2 regions of the Streptomyces sp. NPDC091416 genome follow, and region 2 is predicted to be linked to the other one. Evidence: riboswitches for the same ligand, from Rfam matches in the RefSeq annotation. Region 2 holds a riboswitch; the other holds the start of a gene.
What was found. Region 2 has a riboswitch for cobalamin ahead of ACIQMX_RS01180 (ribonucleoside-diphosphate reductase subunit alpha). Riboswitches for the same ligand answer to the same signal wherever they lie in the genome.

Region 1 (6,962 bases), on a different contig from region 2:
CGACACCGAGGGCGAGAAGATCGGCAACGTGGGGCGGGTGTATGTCGACGACAACACCGGCCGGCCGGACTGGATCACGGTGAAGACCGGCCTGTTCGGCATGAAGGAGAGTTTCGTGCCCCTCGCCGGAGCCCGTCGCGTGGGCTCCGACCTGCACATCTCGCATCCGAAGGACCTGGTGAAGGAGGCCCCCCGGGTGGACGCGGACGCCCATCTGTCCGTCTCCGAGGAGGAAGAGCTCTACCGGCACTACGGCCTGAGCCGGAATACCAAGGCCACCCTCGGCGACCGCGCCGGCACCACGAGCGCCGACGCACCGACCACGACCGGCACGGGCACCATGGGCACGGCCGGAACAGGGGCCGGAGCCGGAGCGGCAGCCGGGGCCGGTGCGGCAGCCGGGGCCGGGGCCATGGGCGCCGCGGGCACGGGCCGCACGACCGACAGGACCACGTCGGCCGGCATGGCCGGTGCGGGCACCGGGACCGGCAGGCACCGCGACACGGAAACCTCGGGCACGTCCCGTCCGCTGGTCGGAGCCGGCGCGGGAGCCGAACGCTCCGGCGCCGACCTCAGCGGCAAGGAGGAGATGATCCGCTCCGAGGAGCAGCTGCACATCGGCACCGAGGAGTACGAGAGCGGCAAGGCCCGCCTCCACAAGTACGTCGTCACGGAGAACGTCACCAGGACCGTTCCCGTCACGCACGAAGAAGTGCGGGTGGTCCGTGAACCGCTCCGTCCGGGCGACAAGGCGGCCGGCCGGTCCGACATCACGGAGCAGGACGTGGAGGTCACCCTGCACGCCGAACGCGCCACGATGCGCAAGGAGACCGTGCCGGTCGAGCGGGTGCGGATGGAAACGAAGAAGGTGACCGAGCAGAAGGAAGTCTCCGCCGAGCTGCGCAAGGAGCAGATCGACTACGCGGACGGCACCGGCAAGAGCGCCAAGGACATGGGCGGCAAGGACATGGGCGGCGAGTTCGGTCAGGGACGGCGCCGCTGACCCGGGCCCAGCGCACCGGACGTACCGCACCGGGAAGGGCGGGCCCCGCACCGGGGCCCGCCCCTTGCGCTCCGTGACGCGGAACCGGCCGCGGCAGGAACGCCGGACACCTCGCGGCCCCCGGCCTCCGCGGGAACCTCAGGGCCGTCCCGGCACGAAGCGCACCGTGGGCCGCCCCTGCGGGCCGTCCGGTGTCACGACGGCCCGCACCCGGTAGACGTCGGCGATGAGGTCCGCCGTGATCACCTCTGCCGGAGGGCCGCCCGCGACGACCCTTCCCCCGTCCAGCGCCACGATCCGGTCGCAGAACATCGCGGCCAGATTGAGATCGTGCAGGGCGACGACGGCGGTGAGCGGCAACGAGGTGACCAGGGCCAGCAGTTCGAGCTGGTGCTGGATGTCCAGGTGGTTGGTCGGTTCGTCCAGCAGGAGTTCGCGGGGCTGCTGGGCGAGCGCGCGCGCTATCTGCACGCGCTGGCGCTCACCGCCGGACAGGGTGTGCCAGGACTGGTCGCGGCGTTCCGCCAGACCGGTCCGCTCCAGGGCCTCGCGCACCGCCCTCTCGTCGGCCGCCGTCGGCGCCGACCAGGCGCGGCGGTGCGGAATGCGGCCCAGGCGTACGACGTCGACGACGCTCAGTTCGACCTGGGTGACGGCGTGCTGGTCGACCACCGCGACGCGCCGGGCCACGGTGCGTCGGCCCACCGCGGTCAGCGGATCGTCGTCGAGGGTGACCACGCCCGCGTCCGGGGCGAGGACCCCGGCCAGGATCCGCAGCAGGGTGGACTTTCCGGAGCCGTTCGGGCCGATCAGCCCGATGGTGGCGCCGGGCGGCGGAGCGAGCGAGACACCGTCCAGGATGAGGCGGCCGCCCGCCTCCCGGCTGACCCGGTCGGCCCGCAGGCCGCCGGGGACGGCCGGCCTCACGGGGTCCGCCGGGTGCGGTGCAGGACGAGCACGAAGGCGGGGACCCCGATGAGTGCGGTGACCACGCCCACCGGTACCTCCTGCGGATCGAGTACGGTCCGGGCGAGGGTGTCGACCCAGACCAGGAACACGGCCCCGGCGAGCGCGGTGACGGGCAGCAGCCTGCGGTGGCCGGAGCCGGTGAGTGCCCGGGCCGCGTGCGGCAGCACCAGCCCGACGAACCCGATGGCACCGGCCGAGCTCACGAGAGCGGCGGTCAGCAGCGCGGTCGTGCACAGCAGGACGATCCGGGTACGGCCGACGTGGACGCCGAGGGCGGCAGCCGCGTCCTGGCCGAAGGCGAAGGCGTCGAGCGTGCGGGCGTGGCCGAGGCAGATCAGCAGCGTCACGCCGAGCACGGACGAGCAGATCCACACATCGCTCCAGCCGACGCCGCCGAGCGAGCCCAGCAGCCAGAACAGCACGCCGCGGGTCTGCTCGGCGTCGGCGGCGGTCATCACGACGAAGGAGGTGAGCGCGGAGAAGAGCTGCATGGCCGCGACCCCGGACAGGACGACCCGGTCGGTGCTGCCGCCGAGGGTGTGGCTGAGCAGCATGACCAGGGCGAAGGAGCACAGGGCCCCGATGAACGCCCCGGCCGACAGGGAGACCGCTCCCCCGCCGACCCCGAGGACCACCACGACGACGGCACCGGTCGAGGCTCCGGAGGAGACCCCGAGGACGAACGGATCGGCGAGCGGATTGCGCAGCAGCGACTGCATGACGGTGCCGCAGACCGCGAGCCCCGCACCGCAGACGGCGGCGAGCAGCGTGCGCGGCATACGCAGGTTCCAGATGATGCCGTCGCGGATCGGACTGAGCCGCGACTCGCCCGCGCCGAGGTGGGAGGCGACCGCGGACCAGACGTCGGCGACGGAGATCCGGGCCGGGCCGATGGTGACGGCGACGGCGACGGACAGGGCGAGCAGCAGAAGGCCGGCGGCCCACAGGAACCCTTCCCGGAAGCCCCGGACGCCCCGGAAGTCCCGGCGACCGGGCCGGGCGACGTCCGCAGCACTGTCCTCGCGCGCCGCCGCGGCCCGTTCGGTGTCCGTCACCCCGCGAGCCCGAAGGTCCGCAGGCCGGCGGCCACGCGCTCCACGCCCTCGACGGTCCGGATGGTCGGGTTCATCGCCTGACCGCTGAGCAGCACATAGCGCTTGTGCCGGACGGCGTCCATGTTCTTCGTGACGGGGTCCGACTCCAGGAAGGCGATCTTCTTCGCGGCGCTCTCGGCGGTCTGCGACTTGCGGGTCAGATCGCCGATCACCAGCACGTCCGGGTTGCGGTCGGCGACCGTCTCCCAGCTGATCTGCGGCCATTCCTCATGGGTGTCGTCGAAGGCGTTCTTCGCGCCGAGTTCCCGGGTGATGATGCCGGGCGCACCGCAGCAGCCTGCCAGGTACGGGGCCTCGGAGTTGGCGAACCAGTACAGCAGCGAGGCCCCGGAGGCGTCGATGCCGCTCGTCGCCTTCCGTACCCGGGCGCGCAGTCGGGCGACGAGTGCCTCACCCCGTTCCGGAACGCCGAACACCTGGGCGAGATCACGCACTTCGGCGTAGACCCTGTCCATGGTCAGGGCGCCGGTGCGGACTCCGTCGCCGTCCTTGCTGTTGTCCTTGGCGGTGCAGTCGGCGGGCGAGACGTAGGTGGGGACGCCGAGTTCCTCGAACTGCTCGCGGGGGGCGACACCGCCCTTGGCGAGCGTCGACTCGAACGAGGCGCTGACGAAGTCGGGCTCCTGGTCCAGGACCTTCTCCGACGAGGGGCGGTTGTCGGAGATCCGCGGGACGCCCTCGTTGGCCTTCTCCAGGCCCTTCAGGACCGGATCGGTCCAGGTGGCCGTGGCGGCGAGCCGGTCGGCGAGACCGAGCGAGAGCAGGATCTCGGCCGATCCCTGGTCGACCGGCACGGCGCGCTCCGGTGCCGCTTCCACGGTGACGGTCCGTCCGCAGTTCTTCAGCGTGACCGGATAGCCGTCGGCGTCGGCGGACTCGGCGGTGGCGGTTTCCTTTCCGCCGCCGCAGGCCGTCAGCAGGATCAGGGCGGCGGTGAGCAGGGCGGCGGAGCGGGCGGGGCCGGCTATGGGCGGCACGGGACACCTCGGCGTCTCTGGGCCCATGCGCGGGGCCCGTACGGAGTTCCGCGGCCCGGAACCGGACCGCGGGTGCCAGCAGGTCTTCGGACTCGGGTTCATGCGGACGGGACGCCTTCCCGGGAAACCGTGGTCTCCCAGTGGCCGTGGCCCCGCCCGTCCCCCTCACCGCTGCGCGTCAGTTCCGGATTCGCACCGGATTCCCTGACCCCTATGTGGAGTTCGACTGGCTCCGGCACGCTACCACGAGCCTCTGCCCAGCTCAGCGGCGGTGCGGAGGGTGCGGCGGGCGGGGGGGGGGGGCCCCCCCCCCCCCCCCCCCCCGCCCCCGCGCGGCGGCCCCCCCCCCGCCCCCCCCCCGCCCCCCCGCCCCCCCCCGCCAATAGCCCCCGCGCCCCCGCGGCGGCGGCGCGCCCCCCCCCCCCCCCCGCCCCGCGCGGGGGGGGGGCGGGCGCGGGGGGGGGGGGGGGGGGGCCCCCCCCCGGGGGGGGGGGGGGGGGGGGGGGGGGGGGGGGGCCCCCCCCCCCCCCCCCGGCCCGCCGGACCGTCCGGGGCGGCCCCGCCGCGGCCCCTTCCCGGTCACGCGTTGTGGTGAACCGATTCGCCTCCAGGGGTGCGCGGGGAGGCCGCTTCCGGGGCCGCGGTGGGGTGCCAGGAGGCGCCGGGGTCGTCGTACGCGTCGGTGTAGCGGGCACTCGCGATGGGCCAGTCGGCCAGCAGTTCACCGGGCAGGGCGAAGGACGCGGCCAGTTCCGGCAGGTGGCCGCTCACGGTGGAGACGAGCTGTTCGGTGGCCTCGCTCAGTCCGTCGACCTGAGCGGGGGTCAGGTGGCCGGCCGCGAGCAGGTCCCCGCTGTTGCGTGCGACCCAGCGCAGCGCGAACAGCCGGGCCAGTTCGTCCAGCCGCGCGCGGGCCTCGCCGCCGGGCAGCGCCGCGAGCGCGTTCTCGTAGGCGTGGGCCGCCTGCCGGTACGCATGGGCCTCGACCCCCCGCAGCGCCGGCCCGGATGCCGCGTTCCAGCGCTCCAGCGGGTCGCCTTCCGCCGCCCCCGCCATCCCTGCGGCCGCCCGGGCGAACCAGATGTGCTCCACCTCGTCCAGGAGCCGGCCGAGGAATCGGAGGTCGGCGAGGTCGCCGCCGGCGGGAGCGGCGGCCGGTTCCTCCCGCGGGCGCCGTGACGCGTCGGCGAGCAGCCCGGCCGCCGCCCGGGCGTGAAGGGCCAGGTTGTCGCCCTCGGCGGTGATGGCGCCCTCGATCCCGGTGACGAGTTCGGTCATCCCGTTGTTCTCCAGGAGGCCCTGGGCTCCGCACCGCTCCCGGCATTCGACGATCACGGACCGGGCCTGCCAGGTGATCCACGCCTTGGCGATGTCCACAAGGCGCTCGTCCGTCTCCCGCTCCGCGGGCGGCCGGGCCGCCGCCTTCTCCCACCGGTCGAGCACGCGCCGGTGCAGCAGGCTCATCGCGAAGACGGTGGCCATGGCCTCGGCGAGCGGGCCGTGGTGGCTGCGGTGCGCCATCACCGGGACCGGCGGTGCCGAGCGGCCGCCCGAGACGAAGCGGTGGCCCCCGTAGCGGACGGCGACGGCCAGCGTGGTGCGGGCCGAGCCCACCGCGCTGGCGCTCATGCAGATCCGGCCGGTGGTGACCCGTCCGATCGAGGCGAGGAAGCGGCGCGTGCGTCCGTCGGTGCCGCTGCGGAACACCCCGTCCTCGCCGACCCGCCCCTGCGCACCGCCCAGCAGCGCCCCGCGGTCCACGAAGACCTGGTCGAACGAGGTCAGGCAGTGGTCGACCGGACTGCCCATCCGGGCGGGAAGCCGGCGCACCCGGATCCCGGGAAGCGCCCGGGACGCGTCCGTGAGCGGAGCCAGCAGCAGGAAGACTCCCCGGTCGCGGCCGTCGACGATCAGCCGGGCGGCGACCAGTCCCGACTTGGGGCCGCCGGCCGGACTGGTGTTGGGCATGAACTTCTGCGCGCCGGCGTGCGGGGTGTGCAGCACGAACCCGTCCCGTTCGGGGTCGTAGGTGGCGGTCGTCTCGATGGCGGTGGCGTCGTTGCCGTGCGCCACCTCCGTACAGAGGAAGGTGCCGACGCGCCGCAGCCCGAGGAAGTCCGACAGATCGCGGGGGCTGTCGGCGTCGTGGTCCAGGAGGCTGCCGAGGAAGAGGTTGTAGTGGATGCCCGCGACCGTGGCGAACGCCGGGTCCACCGGAGCGAGCCACTCGTGCAGTGCGGCCAGGGCGCGGGGGTCCGCGGCGGGGCGGGCGGCGCTGTCCAGTGCGTTGTTGAGCGTGCGCAGCCGTGCGTGGGCCAGGGCGAGGCGCTCGTCGGGCGTGGGGCCGGGAGGCGGCCAGAGCGGTCGCCGGAACGGCTCGGTGGCCACGAGCCTGCGCCAGAATCCGTGCTCGCTGCGGGCGTCCGGACCGAGGAGCACGGTGCTGAGCGGGCCGGCGACGAGACCGGTTCCGGCCTCCGAAGGTGGGGTGCTGTCGAAAATAGTGTTCATAAAACCGGGAACGATCAGGAAACGTTCAGGACACTCCACACGCCGGTGTGCGGGCCGTGCCCGGCCGGGCGGCGAGACCCGGTACGGCAGCGGCCGGGCGGCCGTCCGTCACCTGTATGCAGCAATCCGCCGCGCTGTACGGGCGCACAGGACATCCCCTTGGTTCATGGAACGGCACCCCGATCAGCCCGCGGCACAGGACGAACACGCCGAACTGGAAGCCCTGCGGGCCCGGGTGGCACAGCTGGAGGAAGCCCGCGCACCGGCCCGCTCACGGCTGCGTCCGCGTTCGTTCTTCGCGGTCCTGCTGATCCTGGTCGCGGCCGTGCTCACCCCGCTGAGCGTCCTGTCGAGCTGGGCGAGCGACGTCGCCGGCGACACGGACCG
Region 2 (6,962 bases):
GACGTGATGACCGGGCCCTCGTCCACGTACAGCACGTCCGGCTCCACGATCGCGCGGGGGAAGCGGCGCGCCAGCTCGTCGGCGTGGCGCCAGTGGGTGGTGCAGCGCCGCCCGTCCAGCAGGCCGGCCGCGCCCAGCACGTACGCCCCCGAGCAGACGCTCAGCACCCTGGCCCCGCGGTCCACGGCCCGCCGCAGCGCCTCCAGGACCTTTTCCGGGTACTCCCGGTCCACGAAGTGGGTACCGGCCGGGACGGCGATGAGGTCGGCCTCCTCCAGGCGGTCCAGGCCGTGGGGGGTGGTGATGGTGAACCCGGCATGGGTGCGGAGCACCGGGCCCTCGGCGGAGACCACGGCGAAATCGTGCACCGGCAGTCCCTCCTCGCTGCGGTCGAGTCCGAACACCTCGCACAGGACCCCGAGTTCGAAAGGGTTCACATCGTCGAGCAGCAGGGCGGCCACGTTTTTCAGCATGACCTCAGTGTGGCAGTAATTCGATGCTCCATGACAGTCCTGCCACTGCCGCGATCGGCCCGGACCGGCGAGAGTAGAGGCATGAACACATTCCTGAACTTCCTGGGCATATCCGCTGTTTTCGCTCTCGTCCTGCTGCCGGTGCTGGCCGGTATCGCCCGCGAACGCCGCATCGACCGTGAACTGAGGGAGGCGGAACGGGCCCGGAGCGCCGAACCCCCGCGAACGGCGGACGCCGCACGGCCGGTGAGGGCCGCACGGCGTCCGTACGTCAGGAGCTGGGCGAGGATCTGAACGGCCTAGAAGTCGTCGTCGAAGCCGACCGTGCCCTCGACGGCCACCTGATAGGCGGACGGGCGGCGCTCGAAGAAGTTCGTCAGCTCCTGGACGCCCTGGAGCTCCATGAACGAGAACGGGTTCTCCGAGCCGTACACCGCGGGGAAGCCCAGCCGGGTCAGCCGCTGGTCCGCGACGCACTCCAGGTACTGGCGCATCGACTCGGTGTTCATCCCGGGCAGGCCCTCGCCGCACAGGTCCCGGCCGAACTGCAGTTCCGCCTCGACGGCCTCCTTCAGCATGTCGGTGACCTGCTGCTGGAGCGCGTCGTCGAAGAGGTCGGGCTCCTCCTTGCGGACGGTGTCCACGACCTCGAACGCGAAGTTCATGTGCATCGTCTCGTCACGGAACACCCAGTTGGTGCCCGTGGCGAGGCCGTGCAGCAGCCCGCGCGAGCGGAACCAGTACACGTACGCGAAGGCGCCGTAGAAGAACAGCCCCTCGATGCACGCCGCGAAGCAGATCAGGTTCAGCAGGAAACGGCGGCGGTCCGCCTTCGTCTCCAGCCGGTCGATCTTCTCGACCGAGTCCATCCACTTGAAGCAGAACTGCGCCTTCTCGCGGATCGACGGGATCTCCTCGACCGCGTCGAAGGCGGCCGCCCGGTCGTCCGGGTCGGGCAGGTAGGTGTCCAGCAGCGTCAGATAGAACTGGACGTGCACGGCCTCCTCGAAGAGCTGCCGCGACAGGTACAGCCGCGCCTCGGGGGAGTTGATGTGCTTGTACAGCGTCAGCACGAGGTTGTTGGAGACGATCGAGTCGCCCGTCGCGAAGAACGCGACCAGCCGGCCGATCATGTGCTGCTCGCCCGGCGAGAGCTTGGCGAGGTCGGCGACGTCGGAGTGGAGGTCGACCTCCTCCACCGTCCAGGTGTTCTTGATCGCGTCCCGGTAGCGCTCGTAGAAGTCCGGGTAACGCATCGGCCGCAGGGTCAGTTCGAAGCCCGGGTCCAGCAGGTTCTTGTCGTTGGTGGAGCTCATTACTGGCAGGCCTCGCAGGACTCGGGGTTTTCGAGGGAACAGGCGATCGCGTCCGCGTCGGGCGCGGGTGCCTGCTCGGGGATCGGGGCGGCGGACGCCGCACGGGCGATCCGGGTCGCCGGGCGGGAGCGCAGGTAGTACGTCGTCTTCAGCCCCTGCTTCCAGGCGTACGCGTACATCGAGGAGAGCTTGCCGATCGTCGGCGTCTCCAGGAACAGGTTGAGCGACTGGCTCTGGTCGAGGAACGGCGTACGGGCCGCAGCCATGTCGATCAGTCCGCGCTGCGGGATCTCCCACGCCGTGCGGTACAGCGCCCGCACCTCCTCGGGGATCCAGGCGAAGCCCTGCACCGAGCCGCTCGCCTCGCGCAGCGCCTCGCGGGTCCGCGCGTCCCACACGCCGAGCTGCTTCAGCTCGTCCACCAGATACGCGTTGACCTGGAGGAACTCACCGCTGAGCGTCTCGCGCTTGAACAGGTTGGAGACCTGCGGCTCGATGCACTCGTACACACCCGCGATCGAGGCGATCGTCGCCGTCGGCGCGATCGCCAGCAGCAGCGAGTTGCGCATCCCGGTCTTCGCCACCCGGGCCCGCAGCGCGTCCCAGCGCTCCGGCCAGTTCAGCTCGGTGTCGTAGTGGTCCGGGTGCAGCACACCGCGGGCGGCACGCGTCTCGGACCACGCCGGCAGCGGGCCCGAACGCTCCGCGAGGTCGCAGGACGCCTCGTACGCCGCGAGCATGATGCGCTCGGAGATCTTCGTCGACAGGGCGCGGGCCTCGGGCGAGTCGAAGGGCAGCCGCAACTGGAAGAAGACGTCCTGGAGGCCCATCGCGCCCAGGCCCACCGGCCGCCAGCGGGCGTTGGACCGGCCTGCCTGCTCGGTCGGGTAGAAGTTGATGTCCACGACCCGGTCGAGGAACGTCACGGCGGTACGGACGGTCGCGTCGAGGCGCTCCCAGTCGATCGCGCCGCCCTCGACGAAGGCGCCGAGGTTGACCGAGCCCAGGTTGCAGACGGCCGTCTCGCCGTCGTCGGTGACTTCAAGGATCTCGGTGCACAGGTTCGAGGAGTGCACGACCCGGCCCGGCTCGGCGGTCTGGTTCGCGGTCCGGTTGGAGGCGTCCTTGAACGTCATCCAGCCCTGGCCGGTCTGCGCGAGGGTCCGCATCATGCGGCCGTAGAGCTCACGAGCCTGCATGGTCCTGCGGGCCAGCCCCTTGGCCTCCGCCGCCCGGTAGGCGGCGTCGAACGCGTCGCCCCACAGGTCGACCAGCTCGGGCACGTCGGCCGGGGAGAACAGCGACCAGGTGCCGTCCGCGTCGACCCGGCGCATGAACTCGTCGGGGATCCAGTGCGCCAGGTTGAGGTTGTGCGTACGCCGCTGGTCCTCGCCCGTGTTGTCGCGCAGCTCCAGGAACTCCTCGATGTCCGCGTGCCACGTCTCCAGATAGACGGCGGCGGCGCCCTTGCGCCGGCCGCCCTGGTTCACCGCGGCGACCGAGGCGTCGAGCGTCTTCAGGAACGGCACGATGCCGTTGGAGTGCCCGTTGGTGCCGCGGATCAGCGAACCGCGGGCGCGGATGCGGGAGTACGAGAGGCCGATGCCGCCCGCGTGCTTAGAGAGGCGCGCCACCTGGTGGTAGCGGTCATAGATCGAGTCCAGCTCGTCCAGCGGGGAGTCCAGCAGGTAGCAGGAGGACATCTGCGGGTGCCGGGTGCCGGAGTTGAAGAGCGTGGGGGAGGAGGGCAGGTAGTCCAGCCGGCTCATCAGCCCGTACAGCGCGGCTACCTCGTCCAGAGCGCGCGCGGAGTTGTCCTCGGCCAGACCGGAGGCGACCCGCAGCATGAAGTGCTGCGGGGTCTCGATGACCTGGCGGGTGAGAGGGTGGCGCAGCAGGTAGCGGCTGTACAGGGTGCGCAGGCCGAAGTAGCCGAAGCGGTCGTCCGCGCCGTCGGCGAGCGACTGGGCGACGATCGCGTCCAGGGCGGCGGCGTGGAGGGTCACGAACTCGGCGGTGCGGTCGGCGATCAGGCCCTCGCGGTGACCGACGGCGACCGATGCGGAGAACGAGGTCGCGCCCTGCCCGGCCGCCTCGTCCGCGATGGTGCGGGTGAGGAGGCGGGCGGCGAGCCGGGAGTAGGCGGGGTCCTCGGAGATCAGGCCCGCGGCGGCCTCGGTGGCCAGCGAGCGCAGCTCGGCCTCGTCCGACCGGGCGTTGCGGCCGCGCAGTGCTGCGGCGGCGACGCGTCCGGGGTCGGTGTCGGGCAGGTCGGCGGTGAGGTCGGTCAGGGTCCGCAGCAGTGCGGTTCCCGGTCCGTCGCTCGTGCTTCCCGTTGATTCGGCCGCTGAAACCGGACCGGCTGGCGCGATGGTCACGCGGTGCTCTCCCTCGCTCGGCTCGGGGCCTCGGTGGAGCGGGGGGCGGCCGGGCGGAGCGCGCCAGGGCAGCGCTCCGTGCGGCGTCCACCGGCCCATCCACGAGGCCCGGACGTCTGGGCATCCGGATCGGACGAGCCGGATGCGCTGTCGGCAGGACCTCGGACTGGAGGTGCGCAAAAGGCACCGAACATACCGTTGCGGGACAGTTCCGGATTCGCACCGGATTTCCCTGCGGCGACAGCGAGCACGAGCATACATGTGGGGGCTGCCGGATGCGGCAGCCCCCACATGTTGTGTCGTGCCTGCGCTCACGCCGCAGGGCGAAGCTCCAGACGGAACGTCAGCAGCGTCAGACCGGCGACGGGGCTCCAGTCCCTCTCCGGTGTGCGGACGAAGCCGAGGCGCTGGTAGATCCGGTGGGCCCCGTGCATCGCCGGCTGCGTCGACAGGACGATCCCCGTGACCCCCGCGGTACCCCGTGCGCGGTCGATACAGGCCCGTACGAGCGCCTCCCCGGCTCCTGCGCCCCGGGCCTCGGGGGAGACCGCCAGGGTCCGGAATTCCGCCTCGTCCGCCGCGGCGATGTCGGCCCACGGGTTGCCCGGCGGGGCGTAGGTGACCCCGCCCAGGACATGGCCCCGCGCGTCGGCGGCCACCAGCACCTCGGCCTCGGCGGCCCGGCGGGGGACGTCGCGCAGCTGGACCAGGTACGGGTCGTCGGCGCCGAGGTCCAGGAGGCCGTCGCCGAGGTAGGCCCCGGCGGTGATCTCGCCGAGGAGTGCGTGTTCGGCGGGCTCGATCGGCCGGATCGTCATGTCCATGGGGGCAGTCTGCCGCACGGGCGGGCCGTGGCCGCAAGCGGATATCGGGGGTACGGGAACGGGCCGCCGCGCCCCTCCGGGGAGGAGTGCGGCGGCCCGCTCACGCATGCCGTCGGTCAGTGGCCGCCCGGAGCACCGGCGGTGGCCGGCGGCAGCTCGGTCTTCACGCCCGGGTCGCCCGCGTCCGCGGTGTAGTCGCCCGGGGAGGTCTCGTCGATGCCGGCGGGCGCCTTCACGGCGTTCAGGACGAACGTGAGGACGACGACGACCACGACGTTCAGCACGAAGGCCGTCAGACCGATGTAGCCGATCTCGCCGAGGCCGGGGATCTCCTTGGAGGACCCGCCGAAGTGCTTCTGGGTCGGGCTGGCGACCCCGTACGCGGCGAGGGTCCCGTACAGCATGCCGACCGCCCAGCCCGCGAGCAGCGCCCAGCGGTGGAACCACCGGGTGAACAGTCCGCCGACCAGGGCCGGCATCGTCTGGAGGATCCAGATCCCGCCGAGCAGCTGGAAGTTGATCGCGACCGTCTTGTCCATGGTGAGGACGAAGGCGAGCGCGCCGACCTTCACCAGCAGCGACACCAGCTTGGAGACCTTGGTCTCCTGCGCGGGGGTGGCGTCCGGCTTCAGGAAGTCCTTGTAGATGTTGCGGGTGAACAGGTTCGCCGCGGCGATCGACATGATCGCCGCCGGCACCAGGGCGCCGATGCCGATCGCGGCGAAGGCCACGCCCGCGAACCAGTCGGGGAACATGTTCTCGAACAGCTGCGGGATCGCCAGCTGGCCGTTGTCCACCTTGACGCCGGCGGCGATCGCCATGAAGCCGAGCAGCGCGAGCAGGCCCAGCATCAGCGAGTACAGCGGCAGGATCGTCGTGTTGCGGCGGATCACGTCACGGCTGCGGCTGGAGAGCGTCGCCGTGATCGAGTGCGGGTACATGAAGAGCGCCAGCGCCGAGCCGAGGGCCAGGGTGGCGTAACCCCACTGTCCCGCCTCGCCGGGGGCGAGTCCGGCCACCGGTTTCCCGGCCGCCTCGTTCTTCGCGGAGAACGCCTCGCCTGCCTTGGCGAAGATGTCGTCGAAGCCGCCGAGCTTGATCGGGATGTAGATGATCGCCACGGCGATGACCAGGTAGATGAGCCCGTCCTTGACGAACGCGATCAGCGCGGGAGCGCGCAGCCCGGAGGAGTACGTGTACGCGGCGAGCACCGCGAACGCGATCAGCAGCGGCAGGTCCTTGATGAACCAGTGCGTGTTCTCGCCGCCACCGACGCCCATCACGTCCAGCACCGCCTGGATGCCGACGAGTTGGAGAGCGATGTACGGCATCGTGGCGAGGATGCCGGTGACGGCGACCGCCAGCGAGAGCCCCTTGGAACCGAAGCGGCCGCGGACGAAGTCCGAGGTGGTGACGTAGCCGTGCTTGTGCGAGACCGACCACAGGCGCGGCAGGAACGTGAAGATCAGCGGATACACCAGGATGGTGTAGGGCACCGCGAAGAAGCCGGCCGCGCCCGCCGCGTAGATCGCCGCCGGGACGGCGACGAAGGTGTACGCCGTGTAGAGGTCGCCGCCGAGCAGGAACCAGGTGACCCAGGTGCCGAACGACCTTCCGCCCAGCCCCCATTCGTCGAGGCTGGCCTCGTTCTCGGCCTTGCGCCAGCGGGCGGCCATGAAGCCGATGACCGTGACGGCCAGGAAGAAGAAGATGAAGACGCCGAGTGCGACGCCGTTCACGCCGTCCTTCATGCTGACGCACCTCCCTTGCGGGCGCGCTGGTCACGCTGCCACAGCTTGTACGCGACCATCGTGAGCGCCGTCGAGATCAGCACCCAGAGCATCTGGTACCAGTAGAAGAACGGGATCCCGATGAAGGTCGGGTCGACCTTGGCGTACGAACTCACCCAGAGCATCGCCACGAACGGCGCGACGAGGCACAGGGCGATGACCACCCGCACGGGTGTGACGG

Region 1: it holds a riboswitch for cobalamin, as region 2 does, so the genes downstream of both, ACIQMX_RS11820 (ABC transporter substrate-binding protein) here and ACIQMX_RS01180 (ribonucleoside-diphosphate reductase subunit alpha) in region 2, are expected to answer to the same signal.

What each region holds. Positions count from the first base shown of each region.
Region 1 covers NZ_JBIVTU010000003.1:259,391-266,352, reverse strand. Annotated here, with positions in the region: gene ACIQMX_RS11835 (PRC and DUF2382 domain-containing protein) at 1-1,003, shown strand, start outside; gene ACIQMX_RS11830 (ABC transporter ATP-binding protein) at 1,142-1,930, opposite strand; gene ACIQMX_RS11825 (FecCD family ABC transporter permease) at 1,927-3,027, opposite strand; gene ACIQMX_RS11820 (ABC transporter substrate-binding protein) at 3,024-4,064, opposite strand; cobalamin riboswitch at 4,124-4,310, opposite strand; gene ACIQMX_RS11815 (acyl-CoA dehydrogenase) at 4,644-6,575, opposite strand; gene ACIQMX_RS11810 (hypothetical protein) at 6,742-6,962, shown strand, end outside.
Region 2 covers NZ_JBIVTU010000001.1:314,523-321,484, reverse strand. Annotated here, with positions in the region: gene ACIQMX_RS01195 (helix-turn-helix domain-containing protein) at 1-473, opposite strand, end outside; gene ACIQMX_RS01190 (hypothetical protein) at 555-767, shown strand; gene ACIQMX_RS01185 (ribonucleotide-diphosphate reductase subunit beta) at 773-1,789, opposite strand; gene ACIQMX_RS01180 (ribonucleoside-diphosphate reductase subunit alpha) at 1,789-4,167, opposite strand; cobalamin riboswitch at 4,302-4,437, opposite strand; gene ACIQMX_RS01175 (GNAT family N-acetyltransferase) at 4,479-4,991, opposite strand; gene mctP (monocarboxylate uptake permease MctP) at 5,108-6,742, opposite strand; gene ACIQMX_RS01165 (DUF3311 domain-containing protein) at 6,739-6,962, opposite strand, start outside.